DNA from 2 places in the Streptomyces lydicamycinicus genome. Region 1 is predicted to be linked to the other one. Evidence: riboswitches for the same ligand, from Rfam matches in the RefSeq annotation. Region 1 holds a riboswitch; the other holds the start of a gene.
The links. A riboswitch is a leader RNA that binds a small molecule or an ion and turns the genes downstream of it on or off. The one in region 1 is predicted to bind glycine.

Region 1 (3,399 bases):
AACTCCAGCCCGGCCGAGGCCAGGAAGTCCACCGGCTCGTCCTGCCAGTCCGGCTCGAAGAGCCGTACCCGGCCGCCGCTCGGCAGCCCCTCGAACTCCGGCTGCCCCAGCCCCCGGTCCCGGCACAGTTCGGCCACCGCGGGCGGCGGCAGCGGGACGCCGACCGTGCCGTCGGGGTTGACCGCGATGCCGATCTGCGGCGGCAGGCCGCGGGCGAACTCCCGGGCCGGGGCGACGGTGAAGGACATATGCGAGCCGATCACCCGCAGGAATTCCTGCTCGGAGCTGTAGACCGGGACGTAGTGCGCACCGTCGAGCTCGACGGTGGGCAGATCGAGGCCGCGGGCGCCGGGACCCGCGCTCTCCGGGCCGCCGCCTTCGGGCAGCGGCACCCACAGCCGGCTACGGCCCAGGACCTCGACGATCCGGCCACCGGCGCCCGGGTGTCCGACGGACGCGGACAGCACCTCTTCGAGCTCGTTCGCCGGCCATGCCAGCTGCGGTATCCCCTGCTCCGGAAATGTCATTCGTCCCACCCGTTCCAAACCGCGCCATCTGGCCAAAGACCCTAGACGAGAAGGCGCGCGGTGTGGTGTGCGGGGGCGCGTCCGGCGACTCAGTGGAAGGTGACGGTCTCCAGGGCGCTCGCCGCCCGCCGGTCGAGGAGGACGGCAGAGCAGAAGCCCTTCGGCAGCCGGGCCGATTCCGCGGCGCCGACCAGCCGGCCCACCGCCCCGCGGTGCCGGGCGAAGGCGTACCCCGACACCCCGCGACCCCGTGACTCCTGGCCGGAAAGCGCCACCTCGGGCGCCACATCGAGCAGCACCAGATGCGCCCCGCGGCCGCCGCGCCGCGCCGCGCGCGCGATCCAGCGGCGCACCCACGCCAGCGTCCCGCAGTCGTGCACCACCACACTGGCGCCGGAGCGCAGCGCACGGCCCAGGGTCAGATAGTGGGCGGCCCGGACCAGCGGGCGGTAGAGCCCGTACGGCAGCCGGCGCAGCCTGCCGTGCTCCCAGCGCTCGCGGACGTCCTGGGAATCGATGCGGTGCACGACGGCGCCGTGCCCGTCCAGCGACGGCACGACCCGGTGCATCAGGGTGCTCTTGCCGCTGCCCGGCAGCCCGGAGACCACCACCAGGTCGCCGGCCGGGAACCGCAGCTCGGTGGCGCCGGGCGGGCGCCGCTCGCCCCGCAGGTCCACGACCGCGGTGCGGCGTCCGGGCCGGATGACGGCCCGCCGCGCACGGCCGGGCCGCGACATGGCGGCGGACGGCGCCGTCGGCACGGCGTCCGGGGGCACGACCCCTGAAGTCGCCCCGAATGCCGCTTCGCTGTGCACCGTGATCGCCCTCCCCGCCCGTTCTGGTCCGGTTCGAGTCCGTCCCCTACCCGCAGAGTGTCAAGAAAAGGTAATGCCCATCAAGGCGATTGTCCGATCTGCCCACGTCGTGGGCGGGGCGGCGGCGGGGGCTCCTTTATCCGGCGTTCCCGTGCAATGATGTGGCCGCCACGTGCACATCACAGCTCACCCGTGCACCGCCAACTGCATACCGGCCGCTTGAACCCGCGCGGGAGAGTCCCCGGCCGCCACGGCGGGGCGCCGAAGGAGCAAGTCCTCCCTTGAATCTCTCAGGCCCCTATACCGCACGGGCGAGGCAGATCTGAAAAGCGAGCCGCCGCCCGGCTGACGGGGCGGCTCCACCCAAGGTGCAAACCGGGTCCTTTCGCGGGATACCGGTGAACCTCTCAGGTTCCGATGACAGATGGGGAGAACGTCTTGTCACCCCTGCCTGGGAGCCCAGAACCATGACTGATGCCCCCCGCCGTACCGCGCTGGATGCCACCCATCGCGCGCTCGGCGCGACCATGACCGACTTCGCCGGCTGGGACATGCCGCTGCGCTACAGCAGCGAGCGGGACGAGCATGTCGCCGTCCGTACCCGCGCCGGACTCTTCGACCTCTCCCACATGGGTGAGATCACCGTCACCGGGCCGCAGGCCGCCGACCTGCTCGACTACGCGCTGGTCGGCAACATCGGCGGCGTCAAGACGGGCCGCGCCCGCTACACCATGATCTGTGAGGAAAAGGGCGGCATCCTCGACGACCTGATCGTCTACCGCCTCGCCGACCAGGAGTACATGGTCGTCGCCAACGCCTCCAACGCCCAGGTGGTGCTGGACGCGCTGACCGCTCGGGCGGGCGGCTTCGACGCCGCGATCCGCGACGACCGGGACGCCTACGCACTGCTCGCGGTGCAGGGCCCGGAGTCCCCCGGCATCCTCAAGAAGCTGACGGACGCCGATCTGGACGGTCTGAAGTACTACGCGGGGCTGCCCGGCACGGTCGCCGGGGTGCAGGCGCTGATCGCCCGTACCGGCTACACCGGTGAGGACGGCTTCGAGCTGTTCGTCCGGCCGGCCGACGCGGTCGCCCTCTGGGAGGCGCTGACCGAGGCGGGCAAGGACGCCGGTCTGGTGCCCTGCGGGCTGTCCTGCCGGGACACCCTGCGCCTGGAGGCGGGCATGCCGCTCTACGGGCATGAGCTGACCACCGCGACGACGCCGTTCGACGCGGGCCTGGGCCGGGTCGTGAAATTCGAGAAGACCACCAACGGCGGGGACTTCGTGGGCCGCGACGCCCTGGCCGAGGCCGCCGAGCGCGCCGAGACCCGGCCGCCGCGCAAGCTGGTCGGGCTGATCGCCCAGGGCCGCCGGGTGCCGCGGGCCGGATACCCGGTCGTCACGGCCGACGGCACGGTCATCGGCGAGGTCACCTCCGGGGCCCCGTCCCCCACGCTCGGCAAGCCGATCGCCATCGCCTATGTCGACGCGGCCTACGCCACGGCGGGCACGGAGGGTGTCTGCGTGGACATTCGTGGAAGCCATGAGCCGTACGAGGTCACTGCGCTGCCGTTCTACAAGCGGCAGAAGTAACCGTTCATCCACGGCAGGCGGCGGCGCGCGCCCGCGCGTCTCACTGCGCAAGACGTGCCCCCGGACTTCGTCCGGAGGTGCCCCCCTTCACGATCACACCCTCGCGTACAGGAGAATCGAGCCATGAGCAACCCCCAGCAGCTGCGCTACAGCAAGGAGCACGAGTGGCTGTCGGGCGCCGAGGACGGCGTCTCGACGGTCGGCATCACCGAGCACGCGGCCAACGCGCTCGGCGACGTCGTCTACGTACAGCTCCCTGAGGTCGGCTCCACGGTCGCGGCGGGCGAGACCTGCGGTGAGCTGGAGTCGACCAAGTCGGTCAGCGACCTCTACTCGCCCGTCGACGGTGAGATCGCCGAGATCAACGAGGATGTCGTCAACGACCCCTCGCTGGTGAACTCCGCCCCGTTCGAGGGTGGTTGGCTGTTCAAGGTGAAGATCAGCGGCGAGCCGGGCGACCTG
Region 2 (3,399 bases), on a different contig from region 1:
AGCCCGTACACCATCCGTGAGGTGGAGTAGATGCCCGAGTTCGCGGATGATGCGGCCGAGGTCAGCACCACGAAGTTGATCACCGAGGCGGCGAAACCCAGACCGGCAAGAGTGAACATCACGACGAACGGGCTGCGGTCCGCACTGATCTCGCGCCAGGGCGTGACCGAAATGATCACGATCAGCGCGACGACATAGAACAGCATCACGCGCACCGGGATCGAGTTGATCGCCTTGGGCAGGTTCCGTTCCGGGTTCTCCGCCTCGGCCGCGGTGGTGCCGACCAGTTCGATGCCGACGAAGGCGAAGGTCGCGATCTGGAATCCCGCGACGAACCCCATGGGGCCGGTGGGGAAGAACCCTCCGTCGTTCCAGAGGTTGGAGAAGCTTGCCGCGGCACCCCCGGGCGCCTGGAAGTGACCGAACACCATGACCAGCCCGACGACGATCAGCGCCACGATCGCGACGATCTTGATCAGCGCGAACCAGAACTCGGTCTCGCCGAACGCCTTCACGGTGGGCAGGTTCAAGGCGATCAAGAGGATGACGGCGGCCAACGCCGGTATCCACAACGGTAGGTCGTGCCACCAGTAGGACACGTACCCGGAGATGGCGATGACGTCGGCGATGCCGGTGACTATCCAGCAGAACCAGTAGGTCCAGCCGGTGAAGAAGCCGGCCCACGGCCCCAGCAGGTCGGCCGCGAAGTCGGCGAAGGACTTGTAGCGCAGGTTGGAGAGCAGCAGCTCCCCCATCGCCCGCATCACGAAGAAGAGCATCACGCCGATGATCATGTAGACGAAGATCACCGAGGGCCCGGCCAGCGAGATCGTCTTGCCGGAGCCCATGAACAGGCCGGTTCCGATCGCACCGCCGATCGCGATGAGCTGGATGTGCCGGTTGGACAGTTGGCGGGAGAGGTGTTGCTCGCCCTCGGGCGGGGGTGTCGATCCGGCCGCCGGTTGGTCCGGCACGGTGGTCGAGCCGGTGTCACTGCGTTCAGGCATGGGCAAACCTCGCGGATCTCAAGTCCCGTGCGGGCACGGGACAGGCGGTATCTCGGAGAATGACCACGCGCCCCCAGGGGGCGAGCGGCAGGGTGGGACTGCGCGCGGGCGTGCGGTAGCCGACCCGAGCGGTGTCAGTATGCTGAACGGGCCCACATAGAAGATCGAAGATCAGCCCGGGAGCCGGCAGGGGCGGCGGTCAGGGAAGAGGCGGCGGGAGAGCCATCAGGGGACTCCTCGATTGTCGAGCACGGGCAGGAGTCCGTGCGGCCGAGTGAGCCTCCCCCTCTGTCATGAGCCTGAGAGCTTCGCCGCGCTCAGCGCGCGGCTTGCACCGTCGGCGAGGCGCGTCGGCGCCTGCTTTCCAGAGTTGCCTGCCCGAGCGGTAGGGGTGCCTGAGAGTTTCCGGGGAGGATTTGCTCCTTCGGCGACTGGGTCTGGCTGATCCAGTGCTCTCCCGCTCCGGGGTGAACGGCAATGTGCGGTGAGATTAGGTCGACATGAGCGGCCGGTCAAGGGACCGACCGAACGCTGGACATTACTTTCGAGTAGTGCGGCACTCACCCGTGCGGGACGGCATTTGTGCAGCTCACGGCGCGCATCCCGGGCCGAGCCGTTACCGGCACGTAGACCGAGCGGACTCTTGACGGCTGTGTTCCGGTGCCCGTACGTTGCGTCCGGCAAGATCCGACAGCATCTACACCGCTGCCGATTCTGCGCGGGAGAGCCCACGTCATGTGACGACGCGGCGCCGAAGGAGCCAATCCTCCCCGGAAACTCCCCGGCCTTACCGTCGGGCCCCACAACTCCACATCGCGCTGTTCGAACCGAAGCGGGAGAGCCCTCGTCCACCCTTGGCGAGGCGCCGAAGGAGCAACTCTCCCCAGAATCTCTCAGGCCCAACTACCGCTTCGGCTAGGCGACTCTGGAAAGACAGGACGTCAATGTCCTGCGCCCACGGTGCAAACCGCCGGACCCGGCGGTGAAGCTCTCAGGTTCCGATGACAGAGCGGGGAGGCCACCCATCCACGGTGCCGCGTTTGCGGTGCCCCCACAGGGAGCCTCCCACCATGACCTTCCCCGAGTCCTCCGCGTCGGGTGAGTTCGCCACCCGCCACATCGGCGTCAGCGACGCCGACCGCGCCAAGATGCTGGCCGAAGTCGGCTACCCGACGCTGACCGCCCTCATCGACGCCGCCGTCCCGAGCGGCATCCGAAGCACTTCCGACCTGAACCTGCCTGCCGCCGCCACCGAGGCCGAGGCCCGCGCCGAGCTACAGGAGCTCGCGAGCAGGAACACCGTGGCCGTCCCGATGAGCGGACTCGGCTATCACGCGACGACCACGCCGGCGGTGATCCGGCGCAATGTGCTGGAAGACCCGTCGTGGTACACCGCCTACACGCCCTACCAGCCGGAGATCAGCCAGGGCCGGCTCGAAGCGCTGATCAACTTCCAGACCGTGGTCGGAGACCTCACCGGACTGCCGACCGCCAACGCGTCGCTGCTCGACGAGGCCACGGCGGTCGCCGAGGCCGTCACGGTCATGCGTCGTGTCGCCGGCAAGGGTGGTCGCTCCCGCGTCCTGGTCGACCGCGACACCCTGCCGCAAACCCTCGACGTCCTGCGCACGCGTGCCGCCGCGGTCGGCATCGAGATCGTCGAGATCGACGTGGCCGAACCGCTGCCGGAGGACGACTTCTTCGGGGTGGTGCTTTCCTACCCCGGCTGCTCGGGAGCCGTCCGCGACCTGCGCGAGGTGACCGCCGCGGCACGAGCGCGCGGCGCGCAAGTCACCGTGACCGCCGACCTGTTGGCGCTCACGCTGCTCGTGCCACCCGGTGAGTACGGCGCCGATATCGTCGTGGGATCGTCCCAGCGGTTCGGTGTCCCCCTGTTCTACGGCGGGCCGCACGCCGGCTACATCGCGGTCCGTGAAGGGCTCGAACGCCACCTGCCCGGCCGGCTCGTGGGCGTGTCCGTGGACAACTCCAGCCGGCCGGCGTACCGCCTCGCACTACAGACCCGCGAGCAGCACATCCGACGTGACAAGGCGACCTCCAACATCTGCACGGCGCAGGTCCTGCTCGCCGTGGTCGCGTCGGTGTACGCCGTCTACCACGGCCCCGATGGTCTGACCGAGATCGCCCGACGGACGCACCGGCACGCCACGCTCATCGCCGCTGGTCTGCGGAACAGCGGGATCACGGTGGTGCACCGCGAGTTCTTCGACACCCTGCTGGTGCGGGTCCCCGGCCGTGCCGAGGAGGTCGTCGCGGCCGCGCATGACAAGGGGCTGCTCCTGCGGCTGGTGGACGGTGACCACGTCGGCATCTCCTGCTCCGAGGTCACCTCGCGGGACCACGTCCGTCTCGTGCTCGACGCCTTCGGCTG

Region 2: linked by a shared signal. The riboswitch ahead of gcvP (aminomethyl-transferring glycine dehydrogenase) and the one ahead of gcvT (glycine cleavage system aminomethyltransferase GcvT) in region 1 are both predicted to bind glycine.

What each region holds. Positions count from the first base shown of each region.
Region 1 is NZ_BBNO01000001.1:975,594-978,992, reverse strand. It holds gene TU31_RS04230 (enhanced serine sensitivity protein SseB) at 1-527, opposite strand, end outside; gene TU31_RS04225 (AAA family ATPase) at 617-1,264, opposite strand; glycine riboswitch at 1,563-1,658, shown strand; glycine riboswitch at 1,659-1,776, shown strand; gene gcvT (glycine cleavage system aminomethyltransferase GcvT) at 1,810-2,937, shown strand; gene gcvH (glycine cleavage system protein GcvH) at 3,061-3,399, shown strand, end outside.
Region 2 is NZ_BBNO01000007.1:860,374-863,772, reverse strand. It holds gene cycA (D-serine/D-alanine/glycine transporter) at 1-1,007, opposite strand, end outside; glycine riboswitch at 1,289-1,380, opposite strand; glycine riboswitch at 1,381-1,477, opposite strand; glycine riboswitch at 1,831-1,926, shown strand; gene gcvP (aminomethyl-transferring glycine dehydrogenase) at 2,078-3,399, shown strand, end outside.